Massilia sp. METH4: one gene and its partner. The protein of the gene in region 1 interacts with the protein of each later gene in a pairwise test. Links are inferred from orthologs where the notes say so. Each region holds a gene or a part of one and is shown on either strand. Other genes may lie near its edges.

Region 1 (8,806 bases):
GCGCACGCTGGCCGACATGATGCCGGCCATGATCGCCTACGTCGACCGCGACGAGGTGTACCGCTTCCAGAACCTAGTGTACGAGCGGGAGTTCACGCGCATGGGCGTGCGCGCGGTCGGGCGCAGCGCACGCGACATCGTGGGCGAACGCCGCTACGCGAGGCTGCAGCCCTGGGTGCGGCGCGTGCTTGCCGGCGAGACCGTGACGTTCGAGGAGGAAGAGGAACCGGATGCCGACGGGACCGAACGCAGCTTCGAGGTGCGCTACATCCCGCAGTGGGACGAGGCGAAAAGCACCGTGGAAGGGTTCCATGTGGTGCGCACCGACGTGACCGCGCAGCGGCGCGAAAAGCAGCACCTGCTGCGCCTGTCGACGATCGATGCGCTGACGGGCCTGACGAACCGTGCCGGCTTCATGGCCCGCCTTGCCGCCGCCATGCACGCCTGCCGCGCGCACGGCACGCTGATGGCCCTGATGTACATGGACATCGACCGCTTCAAGCCGGTCAACGACACCCACGGCCACGGCGTGGGCGACGCGCTGCTGAAGGCGTTCGCCGGGCGCCTCACCCACGCGCTGCGCGACACGGACACGGTGGCACGGCTGGGCGGCGACGAGTTCACCGTCATCCTCGAAGGCTTGCAGTGCGCCGCGGATGCCGAGCGCACCGCTGCCAAGCTGGTGGCCGCGGTGGCCGCGCCGTTCGACCTGGACGGCATTCGCGCCGACATCTCGACCAGCATCGGGGTGGCGTTCTACCGCGGCGGCGAGCTGGCCCCGGCCGAGCTGCTGGCGCGGGCCGACGCGCTGCTGTACGAAGCCAAGGAGGCCGGCCGCAATACCTTCCGCACGGGCGGCACGCTGGCCAGCAGGCACCCGGACGTCACCGTGTGAAACGCGCATTATCGTGCGCCATTGCAACGCCCATCTTTGTATACTCCGGGGATCGCCGCGCGCGGCTCATTCACAGGAGCAACGATGAACGAATACCAGGCTTGTCCCGGGCTGCGCCGCAAGCGCACGGCGCTGTCGGGAGTGGCGGCATTGCTCGCCGTAGTTGCTTGCACCAGCGCAAGCGCCGAAACCTATACCATCACCACCCGTACCATGGGCAATACGGCCGCCTTCAACCTGCCCGGGTTCTTCCCGCAGGGTGACCTGGCCGGCGCCCGCAGCTTCGACTTGACCGTCACCAGCGTGTTCGACAGCGCCAACGTCCTCTCCAGCACCGACAATCTGTGGATGCAAGCCAGCGATGCGGCGCTGCAGATCACGCTGCGCCTGGACGGCGAAGTGTTCAGCCTGGATGGAACGGGCCAGGTAAGCTCCCAGGTCCTGTCGGACACGGATGGCACCGGCCGGACCACGAAGCGCTTCTACCAGAGCGTGAGCCTCGACCCTGCCACGTTCGGAGACTTCGCCACCGTCCAGCAATATGTCTTCCTGGGCGCCGACCAGTTCGCGATCAACTCCGTGCTCGAGCCGGCGCTGGCGTATTACGCCAACCCCTTGACCAAGGGCTTCTCGATCGTCAACTCGACCATGCAGCCGGACGGCTCCCTTGCCCTGGCGGGCGACGCGGTCGGCCGCGCCGACCAGTTCTCTTACCAGTTGGCCGTTTCGGTGCCCGAACCGGCAACCTACGCGATGTTCGGCGCCGGCCTGGCGCTGCTGCCGTTCGCCGCGCGGCGGCGCCGGGCCTGACCCGGCCGGGCTGCCGGGGCGTGACGCGGCCACCGGCAGCGCGCGCGATGCGCTACACTGTCGCGCTTCCCGTTCCGGCAATTTCACTAGCGTCCGATGCGCCTGCTGCATACCTCGGACTGGCACCTGGGCCAGTCGCTCCATAACTTCGACCGGCACTACGAGCACCAGTGCTTCCTCGACTGGCTGCTCGAGACGATCGTGGCCGAACAGGCCGACGCCCTGCTGATCGCCGGCGACGTGTTCGACAACGCCAACCCGTCCGCCGCCTCGCAGCGCCAGCTGTACCGCTTCCTGCGCCAGGCGCGCGCCGCCGCCCCCGGGCTGGACATCATGCTCGTGGCCGGCAACCACGACTCGCCCGGCCGCATCGACGCGCCCGGCCCCCTGCTGGAAGAACTGGGCACGCGCGTGGTGGGCAACGTGGAGCGCACGGCCGACGGCGCCATCGACGTGGCGCGCCTGGTGCACCCGCTGACGAACCGCGACGGCGCGGTGGCCGCCTGGTGCCTGGCCGTGCCGTTCCTGCGGCCCTCCGACGTGCCGCGCGTCGAGGAAGGGGGCGACGCGTACCTGGCCGGCATCGCGGAACTGTACCGGCAGACCCTGGCCCATGCGGAGACGCTGCGCCAGCCGGGCCAGGCGATCGTGGCGATGGGCCACTGCCACATGGTCGACGGCCAGATGTCGGCCGATTCCGAGCGCCGCATCGTGATCGGCGGCACCGAGATGCTCCCGGCCGGCATCTTCGGGCCGGCCATCGCCTATGCGGCGCTGGGCCACCTGCACCTGGCCCAGCAGATCGGCCGCCACGCGCACATCCGCTATTGCGGCAGCCCGCTGCCGCTGTCGTTCTCGGAAGTGCACTACCAGCACCAGGTGCTGCGCATCGACCTCGACGGCCCCGCGCTGCGCGAAACGGTGCCGGTCCATGTGCCGCGCGCCGTGCACCTGCTGCGCGTGCCCACGCGCCCCGCCCCGCTCGAGCAGGTGCTCGACGAGCTGGAAGCGCTGGACTTTCCGCTGGCGCCGGCCTATGCGCAACCCTACCTGGAGGTGCGCGTGCGGCTGGACGCGCCCGAACCCGGACTGCGCGCCCGGATCGAGGCCGCGCTGGAGGGCAAGCACGTGCGCCTGGCCAAGATCGAGACCACCAGCGGCCAGCGAGGCGGCGGCCTGGAAGAGGCGGCCGTATCGCTGGACCAGCTGGCGCAATTGCAGCCGGCCGAGGTGTTCGCCCGCCTGTACCGCCAGAAGTTCGGCGGCGACGCGCCGGACGACCAGTTGAGCGCCCTCGCCGAACTGCTGCTGGAGGATGCGACGCGATGAGGATCCTGCGCATCGGCGGCCGCAACCTGGCCTCGCTGGCCGATGAATTCTCGGTCGATTTCGGCAGCGATCCGCTTGCCTCCGCCGGCCTGTTCGCCATCAGCGGCCCCACCGGCGCCGGCAAGAGCACGCTGCTCGACGCCCTGTGCCTGGCCCTGTACGACCGCACGCCGCGCCTCGTGCATGCACGCGGCAAGACGCCCGACGTGGGCGATCCCATCGGTTCGGATGACAGCCGCACGCTGCTGCGCCGCGGCACGCCGGAAGGGTATGCCGAAGTCGATTTCGTCGGCAGCGACGGCGTGGCCTACCGGTCGCGCTGGAGCGTGCGCCGGTCCCGCACCAAGGCCAGCGGCGCCCTGCAGCCGACGGCAATGACGCTGCACAAGCTGCCCGAGCTGCAGCCGATCGGCGGCACCAAGACCGAGGTGAAGGCCGAGATCGAAGCGCGCATCGGCCTGAACTTCGACCAGTTCACGCGGGCCGTGCTGCTGGCCCAGAACGAGTTCGCCACCTTCCTGAAGGCGCAGGACGACGAGCGCGGCCTGCTGCTCGAAACGCTGACCGGCAGCACGATCTACAGCGACCTGTCGCGCCGCGCCCACGAGCGCCACAAGCTCGAGGCGCAGGCGCTGCAACAGATGCACGCGCGGCTGGCCGACCAGAAGCCCCTGTCCGGCGATGAGCGCCAGGAAACCGAACGGCAGGCGCGCGAGGCCGAGGCGGCGCTGGCCGTGCTCGACGCCCGCAAGGCCGCGCTGGAGACGGACCTGCGCTGGCACGAGGGCGCCGCCCGCCTGCTGGACGGCATCGCCGAGGCCGAGGCGACACGGCAGGCGCGCATCGCCGCCGTGGAAGCGGCGGCCCCGCGCCGCGCCGCGCTCGACAAGCTCGATGCCGTGCAGGAAGCGCGGCCGCTGCACGATGCCGTGCAGCGCGTGCAGGCCGACCTGGCGCAGGCGCAGGCCGCCATCGCGCGCTGCGGGCAGGAAGCGGCAGCGGCCGGCCAGGCCCAGGCCGCCGCGGCCGCCGCCCAGCAGCAGGCGGCGCACAACGTTGAAGCGGCCGAGGCGGCACGGCGCGACGCCGGGCCCCAGCTGGACCGGGCCAAGGCACTGGATGCCCGCATCGAGGCGATGCAGCCGCAGCACGTGCAAGCGCGGGCCGCGCGCGACGCGGCGGTGGCGGCCGTGACGAAGGCGGCGGCCGCGCTGTCGGACAAGCGCAATGAACGGCGCAACCTGGTGGCCGGCCAGGAGTTCGGCCATACATGGCTGGCAACGCATCGGCACTGGGCGGTGCTGGGCCAGCAATGGCCGCGCTGGGAAGAGCTGTTCACGCAGGCCGGCCGCGCGGCGCATCACGGCGCGGCGATCGGCGCGAAGCTGGCCGACGCGCAGCGGCGCGCCACCCGCCATCGCGACGAGGAGTTGGCCGCGCAGGCGGGACTGGCCGCCGCAACGGAAACCTTGCGCGCGGCCGAGGCCGAACGTGCCGCGGCGGCCGTAGCGCTGGCCGCCTTCGACGCCGAAGGGCTGGGCCTGCGGCGGGCGGAACTGGAAGCGCGCCGCGACGCGCTGCGCGAAGCCGAGCGGCTGTGGCTCGACCTGGCAACCAAGAACGAGCGCCACGCGGCCCTGGCAGCCCAGGCGGACCAGCTGGAACGGGCCCGCGCCGATGCGCAGGCGCTGGCCGACGGCGCCGGCACCGAACTCGCGGCCGGCAAGGCCGCGCTGGCGCAGGCCGAACGTTCGCTGGCCCTGGCCGAGGCGGCATGCGGCGAAAGCGTGGAGCAATTGCGCGCCGCGCTGGAAGACGGCGCGCCCTGCCCCGTGTGCGGCTCCGTCGAGCATCCCTATCACGGCAACGACCGGCTGCGCGGCATGCTCGATGCGCTGCGCGCCGACGTGGCGCGCTGGCGCAGCGCACAGGACCGGCTGATCGGCCAGGAAGCGACACAGCGCGCGCTGGCCACGTCGAGCGCGAGCCGGCTGGAACAGGTGCGCGGGGAACTGGCCGCGCTCGCTCCGGCGCAGGCGGCGATCGCGGCGCGCTGGCAGGCCGCCTTGGCTGGCATCGACGACGCAGCGGACGGCGGCACCGCCGTGACCGATGCCGACCGCGCCGCGTGGCTGGCCGCGCGCCTGGCCGCCGCCGCGGCGCTGTTGCAGGACGTGGCGCGGCAGGAGCAGGCGCTGCGGCAGGCGGGCGCGGTGCGCGACCGCGCCCAGCAGGCCTGCGAACGGGCCGCCGCGGAACAGGCGCGCTGGCAGGCCGGCGCCGCCACGGCCGCGACGGCATTGGCCCAGGCACAGGCCCAGGCCGAGGCACTGACATCGCAGCACATCGACGCCGTGCATCATCTCGACGCCCTGCTGGACGACCTCGATGCCGCGTTCGCCGATGCGCCGGATGGCGGCGAGGGCTGGAAGGACGCCTGGCGCCAGGACCCGGAGCATTTCCACGCACTGCGGCAGGCGGAGAGCCGCCAATGGCAGAAGCAGCAGGTTGACCTGGAAGAGCGCGCCGCAAGGATCGCCGCGCTGGACATCGAACTGGCGGCCCTGCAGGAGGCCCATGCGAAAGTGGCGGGCGACGAACAGGCCGCCCGCGCCGCCTTCCTGGCGGCGGACGAGGCACTGCAGGCCGCCCGTGCCCAGCGGGTGGCGCTGTGGAATGGGGCGCCGGTGGGCGAGGTGGAAGCGCGGCTGCGCGCCGCCTGCGAGGCGGCCCATGCCGCCCTGCGCACCCAGCAGGAAGCCGGCCAGCAGGCTGCCCAGCAACGCGCCCGCTGCGACGAGGCGCTGGCGCAGGCGCGGCGGCGCTCCGCCGAACTGGAAGAGGCATCGCGGGAGGTACAGGGCAGGCTGGCCGAGTGGCTCGACGCATTCCATCGCGACCATGCCGAGCCGGACCTGTTCGCGCCCACGGTCGCCCTGGCCAATCAGGTGGCCTCGATGGACGAGCTGCTGGCGCTGCTGGCCCATCCGCTGGAGGCGATCCGCGCCGAGCGGCACGCCTTGCAGGCGCTGGACGAGGCCATTGCGCAGGCCGTGACCGTGCTGCGCGAGCGCGAGGCGCAACTGGAGCGGCATCGCGCCACGGCGCCGGACGGGTCCGAGCTGGGTGCAAGTCCCCTGCGCGAGGCGCTCGAAGCGCTGACAGCCGAGCGGCGCACGGCCCAGGAACACGCGTCGGCCCTGAAGGTGGCGCTGGCGCAGGACGACGAGCGCCGCCGCCGCGCCAGCGCGATGCTGGCCGACCTGGAAAAGCAGGAAGCGGGCGAGCGGCGCTGGGCCCGGCTGGCGGAACTGATCGGCTCGGCCGACGGCAAGAAGTTCCGCAACTATGCCCAGCAATTCACGCTGGACGTGCTGCTCGGCTATGCCAATGCCCACCTGCGGCAACTGGCTCCCCGCTACCAGCTGCTGCGCATCGACAACCCTTCGCAACCGTCGCTGGGCCTGCTGGTGCGCGACCTGCACATGGGCGACGACCTGCGCTCGGTGCACTCGCTGTCCGGCGGCGAATCGTTCCTCGTGTCGCTGGCGTTGGCGCTGGGCCTCGCATCGCTGTCGTCCAACCGGGTGCGCGTGGAATCGCTGTTCATCGACGAAGGTTTCGGCAGCCTGGATGCGGAAACGCTGCGCGTGGCGATGGATGCGCTGGACAACCTGCAAGCCATGGGCCGCAAGGTCGGCGTCATTTCGCACGTGCAGGAGATGACGGAACGGATCGCCACGCGTATTCTCGTGCAGCCCGGTGCGGGCGGGCGCAGCCATGTGAGCGTGGCCTGATAGAATGGGCGCTCATAGTTCCCTGGTTTCGATAAGCATGTTTAAAGCTCCACGCACCCTGACGTTCAAATGCGCGAAATGCGCCAAGGCGGTGAAAGTTACCGTTCAGAAAGTATCTGCCTGCTCGCACATCACGCCGTACTCCGGCGTGTGTTCCTGCGGCGAAGTGAAACTGCACGCCATCGGGCAGGCGGACGCCGTGCAGGCGTACCTGGCCTCGAACGGCCTGTGGACCCACCACCACTGACGTCCTCAAGTATTCGGCCAACGTGTCGATGTAGAGGGACACTGTAAAAAGAGGCCAGCCATGTCTTCGCTCTCTCCACTCGGCACCCGCCAGTACCAGAACACCGCCCTCACCGGCTCCACCCAGCAGGGCGCGCGCGGCAATGCCGCCGTGCCGCAGGCGGCGGCCACGAAAGCCAGCAGCGACGTTGCCCTCTCGTCGGGCGCGGTCGACCTGCAGCAGCGCCTCGATTCGCTGGGCAACGACACCATCGACCTGGCCCAGGGTTTCCTCGGCAAGTTCGCGCAGCAGCTGCTGGGCGACGGCGCGAAGGGCGCCACGATCGCGTTCGATTCCGTGTCGCTCGAAACGTCGGCATCGGTGGCCGCCGGCGTGATGCGCGGTGAAGGCGCCAAAGGCGTCGGCAAGGCATCGGCCTTCAGCCTGAACGAAAGCTCGCAATTCCTCGGCAAGGGAACGATCACGCTCGCCGACGGCACCAAGTACGATTTCGAGGTGGAGGTGCGCTACGAAGCGTCGATGTCGGCTGGCTTTGCCGGCACGGACGAGGAGCCCGGGAAGACGGCGTTGCAATTGCCGGCATTCGAATTTCCCGAGATCGAGTGGCCGGGCAGCCTGGGCGACCTGTTCAAGCTGATGGACAAGCAGATCTCCGGCGACGTCAAGGATGGCGAGAGCGGCGATGTGCTGGGCAACCTGTCCGTGCGGCTGATGAAGCTCGTCAACAGCGCGCAATCGCTCGACACGTATGCCCCGCCGTCGCCCGTGAAGGCGTATGTGGACGAAGCGGCAACGGACAGGACGCCGGCGCCGGTCAAGGTGCCGGACAATGCACAGGCGCCGGCGAAGGTGCCAGTGAAGGTGCCGGACAATGCGCCGGCGCCGCAATCGGCGGCCAACATCCCGTTGACAATCTCGACCACTCCGCCGCCGGGCGACGAAGCCTGACCGGCTATAATACGTGCCACCGACCGAAACCGCCGTGCAGGCGGTTTCGCCGTTTACCACCCTTCAGAACTGGCACGACATGGAAACCACCCTCCTCCACTGGACCGAACAAGGAACCGACCGTTCCGCCCGCTGGCATTCGGAGGCAGGGATGCCGCCGCCGAAGCGTGTCGTGGTCGCCGACGACACGATGAACGCCGACACGGCCTACCGCCTGGCCTGCGAAGGCACGGCGCTGCTGTGGCGCGGCGACTTCCAGAATGCCCGGCAATTGCTGCAGGCGCTGGCGCGGCGCGCCGACGGCAAGCATGGCAAGGGCAAGAAAAAGCCGGCCAAGGTGCCGGCCACGCCGACCGAAGCGTTCCACCTGCACCGGCAGGCGCAGTCGCAGCGCGCGCGCACGCTGGCGATGCTCCTGATTCCATTCGAGCCCGGCTACACGATCCCGCTGCGCCGCGCGCCGGACGTGAAGCTTGCCTGCAACGAGGCCTATGGCCGCGGCGAGGATGCATTCGTGATCTCGCTGCGCGAGCTGCTGGGCCTCGTCGGCGCGCACGAGTGGCGCAAGGCCGGGGTGGAGATTCCGGCGCTGGGCGCGCGCATCCATCCGCACTACGGCGTTTTCTCGCCGGTGCGGGGCGAGTACGTTCAACTGGTGGCGGAGACGCCGCTGCCGAAGAAGACGGATGTGGCCTTCGACATCGGCGCCGGCACCGGCGTGCTCTCCGCCGTGCTGGCGCGGCGCGGCGTGCCGCGCGTGATCGCCACCGACATGGACCG
Region 2 (2,934 bases), 5.2 Mb from region 1 along the record:
CAGCCGTTTCATCGCCCGTCTCCATGCAAGGAAAACCCAACGATGCCTTTCTCGATCTACCAGCTGAAACCACGCTTCCAGCAGTTGCTGCGCCCCGCCCTGCTCTCCTTCGCCCGCGCGGGCGCCACGCCGAACCAGGTGACGCTGGCAGCCATGTTCCTGTCCTGCGCCTATGGGGTGGCGCTTGCGCTCCATCCCGGCAACGCGGCCCTCTGGTACGGCCTGCCGGCCTTCCTGCTGCTGCGCATGGCGTTGAACGCGATCGACGGCATGCTCGCCACCGCAACCGGAAACAAGACGAATCTGGGCGCGCTGCTCAACGAGATGGGCGACCAGGTTTCCGATGCGGCGCTGTACCTGCCGTTCGCGCTGGCGGCCGGCATTTCCGCGCCGTTGGTCACGGTGCTGGTCGTGGTGGCGCTGCTGGCCGAATTCGCCGGCGTGCTCGCCCATGGCGTGGGTGTCGAGCGCCGCTTCGATGGGCCGATGGGCAAGAGCGACCGCGCGTTTGCGTTCGGCGTGATCGCCCTGCTGATCGGCTCGGGCGTTGCCCCCTTGTGGAGCAACGGCTTGCTGTGCGTGGTGCTGCTGCTGGCCGTGCTGACGGTGTTCAACCGGCTGCGCCAGGCGCTGCGGCTTTCCGTGCCACCGACACGGTGAAGATGCCGTCCACGCCGATCAGCGTGCCACGCTTTTCCGCACCGGCCACGCTCACCAGCGCATCCATCTCGGCCTGCGGACGGGGGCGCATGCGCCACGGTTCCCCGCGGTGGTTGGTCAGCGTGCCGGCGATCATCTCCAGCTGCGGGTGCCACGGCTGGGCGGTGTAGATGAGGTAGCCGCCGGGCCTCAGGCTGGCCACCACGCCCCGCAGGGAGCGCAGCACCATCGCATTGTCGCTGAACAGCTCATACAGGCCGGACACCACGGCGATATCGTACTTGCCCTCCTCCCCGCCGTAGCTGGTGCTGTCGAATGCGTCGCGCTGGCGGCAATCGACCATGGCGTGCAGCCCCAGGCTTGCCGCCAGTTCCCGTGCGCGGTCCACGTTGTGCTGTTCGTAGTCGCACAGGGTTACTTCGATATGGCGGTCCTGGAAGCGCTTGACCGTTTCCAGCACATAGCGCGCGGAACCGGCGGCGATGTCCAGGATGCGCAGCGGTTCATCGGCGGAATGCGCAGCGGGATGGGCCGCGATGCGCTGTGCGAGCAGTTGCTGCAGTTGCGTCTTGCGCACGCGGATGCCGCGCCAACCGACGGCATCGAGGTAGCCGCGGTCCATCACCGCGCCGAACAGCAGCTTGCCGCCGGCCTGGTTGCGGTAGACGTAGTCGAGCGATGCGCCGGAGTCGAATCCGTGCCGCAAGCCGATGCGCATACCGTTGCTCAGCCAGCCGAGCATCGACAGCATCTTGCGCTGCACCGCATAGGATGCCCGCGTGGCGGCACTGCCGTAGTCGTCGCGCTGCAGCGCCGCGTAGGTGCGGGCACTGGCGCTCGTGCTGTCCGCCTGCACATAGTGGACGGGTGACAGCGGCGCCGTGGAAAAGCAGTCGGCGATGAAGGCACGGCTGGCCTCCAGGGCAGCCGCCATGTCGCGCTCGTAGAGGACGGCATGATAGCAGTCGCTCAGCCTGACATAGCGCTTGAGCGGCGACGACAGGCGCTCGAAGAAGGTTTTTTGCGGCGCTTCATGGACCACATAATCCTTGTCGGCCACCAGCATCAGGACCGGAACGTCGATCGCCGCGGCATCCATGACGATGCGCTTCGCCGTGTCCGCGAGCTCCAGCAGGATTTGCGCGGAAATGCTCTTGGCGATCAATGGGTCTGCCGCGTAGGCCGTCGCTTCCTGGGGCGAATGCGTCAGCATGCCTGGGCGGATATAGCTGGTCACGAACAGGTCCGGCTTGAAACGCCGCGCAAAACGCAGCGCCGGTTTCGCCAGCGGCACGTACAGCTTGATCTGGAATGCGGCCGCCGCCATGATGAGGCCACGGATGCGCGGTGCATAGTCATGTACCCAGGTGGCCGCCACGACGGCACCGACGCTGTTCGCCACCACCAGCATGTTCTCCCGCGCGATGCCGTGGCGTTGCGCGATGTGCGCCACGAAGTCGTCCAGGTCCCGAACCAGCGTGGCAAAGTCCGGCGCGGCACCGCGCTCGCCCGGCGAATGGCCATGGCCGCGCGCGTCGTATGCGAACGCCCAGTCCTGCTGGCAGCCAAAGCTCTCGACCAGTTGCGCGATACGGCCCGAGTGCTCGTGGCCACGGTGCAGGAACACGAGGGCGCGCTGCGCGCCATCGCTGCGCGCTGCCTTCGGTTGCCATGCGCGGTAGAAGAGCCGGGTACCGTCGGCGGCGTCGAAGCCGGATTCCGATGTCACCCAAGCTGCGGGATGTTCGCTTTTCATGAGGTTGCACCTTCCAATGTGATGAGCAGGACGTACAGCAGCGGCGCGGTGACCACGAGACTGTCGATACGGTCGAGGATGCCGCCGTGGCCGGGAATCAGCTGCGAGAAGTCCTTGATGCCGAGGCAGCGCTTCGCGGCCGAAAACATCAGGTCGCCGAAGAAGCCGCCGACCGAGAGCAGCAGCGCGTAGATGGCCAATCTGCCAGGTGTACCGAGTTGCAGGTGGGTGCCCAGAGCGAGCGTGACGAGTTGCGAGACAACGAGACCGCCGAGCAGGCCCTGCCATGTCTTGTTCGGGCTGATCGTCGGCGCGATCTTGCGGTTCCCGAACAACCTGCCGGCAACGAACTGGCCAATATCGTTGAGCGCCGTGACGATGAAGAGGTAGAACAGCCATGCCAGGCTTGCGTCCTGGCCGAGCGGCAGGTGAATGAACTGCACGAGCGTCCATGCCGTGGCTATCGTCAGCCAGAGCAGCAAGTACACGAGGTGCGACGTGCACCGCTCGATCTGGAA

The links. The genes of interacting proteins can lie anywhere in the genome.
Region 2: the proteins of V6Z91_RS28885 (region 1) and V6Z91_RS06305 interact in binary tests that used the Escherichia coli proteins (3 or more experiments, as listed by UniProt). The link is inferred for Massilia sp. METH4 from one-to-one orthologs.

Annotation. Positions count from the first base shown.
Region 1 is NZ_CP146614.1:6,659,572-6,668,377, forward strand. What follows is about bases 2,631-7,031. They hold V6Z91_RS28885 (AAA family ATPase), read left to right. Parts: upstream 2,631-3,030; coding sequence 3,031-6,831; downstream 6,832-7,031. Other genes in these bases: V6Z91_RS28880 (exonuclease SbcCD subunit D C-terminal domain-containing protein), read left to right, coding at 2,631-3,034; V6Z91_RS28890 (hypothetical protein), read left to right, coding at 6,869-7,031. Outside these bases: V6Z91_RS28870 (diguanylate cyclase), read left to right, coding at 1-895; V6Z91_RS28875 (PEP-CTERM sorting domain-containing protein), read left to right, coding at 980-1,705; more of V6Z91_RS28880, read left to right, coding at 1,802-2,630; more of V6Z91_RS28890, read left to right, coding at 7,032-7,078; V6Z91_RS28895 (hypothetical protein), read left to right, coding at 7,139-8,026; V6Z91_RS28900 (class I SAM-dependent methyltransferase), read left to right, coding at 8,106-8,806. UniProt on the Escherichia coli protein: SbcCD cleaves DNA hairpin structures. These structures can inhibit DNA replication and are intermediates in certain DNA recombination reactions. The complex acts as a 3'->5' double strand exonuclease that can open hairpins.
Region 2 is NZ_CP146614.1:1,418,597-1,421,530, forward strand. It holds V6Z91_RS06305 (bifunctional alpha/beta hydrolase/class I SAM-dependent methyltransferase), read right to left. Parts: upstream 2,390-2,934; coding sequence 611-2,389; downstream 1-610. Other genes in the region: V6Z91_RS06295 (phosphatase PAP2/dual specificity phosphatase family protein), read left to right, coding at 1-67; V6Z91_RS06300 (CDP-alcohol phosphatidyltransferase family protein), read left to right, coding at 43-660; V6Z91_RS06310 (phosphatidate cytidylyltransferase), read right to left, coding at 2,413-2,934.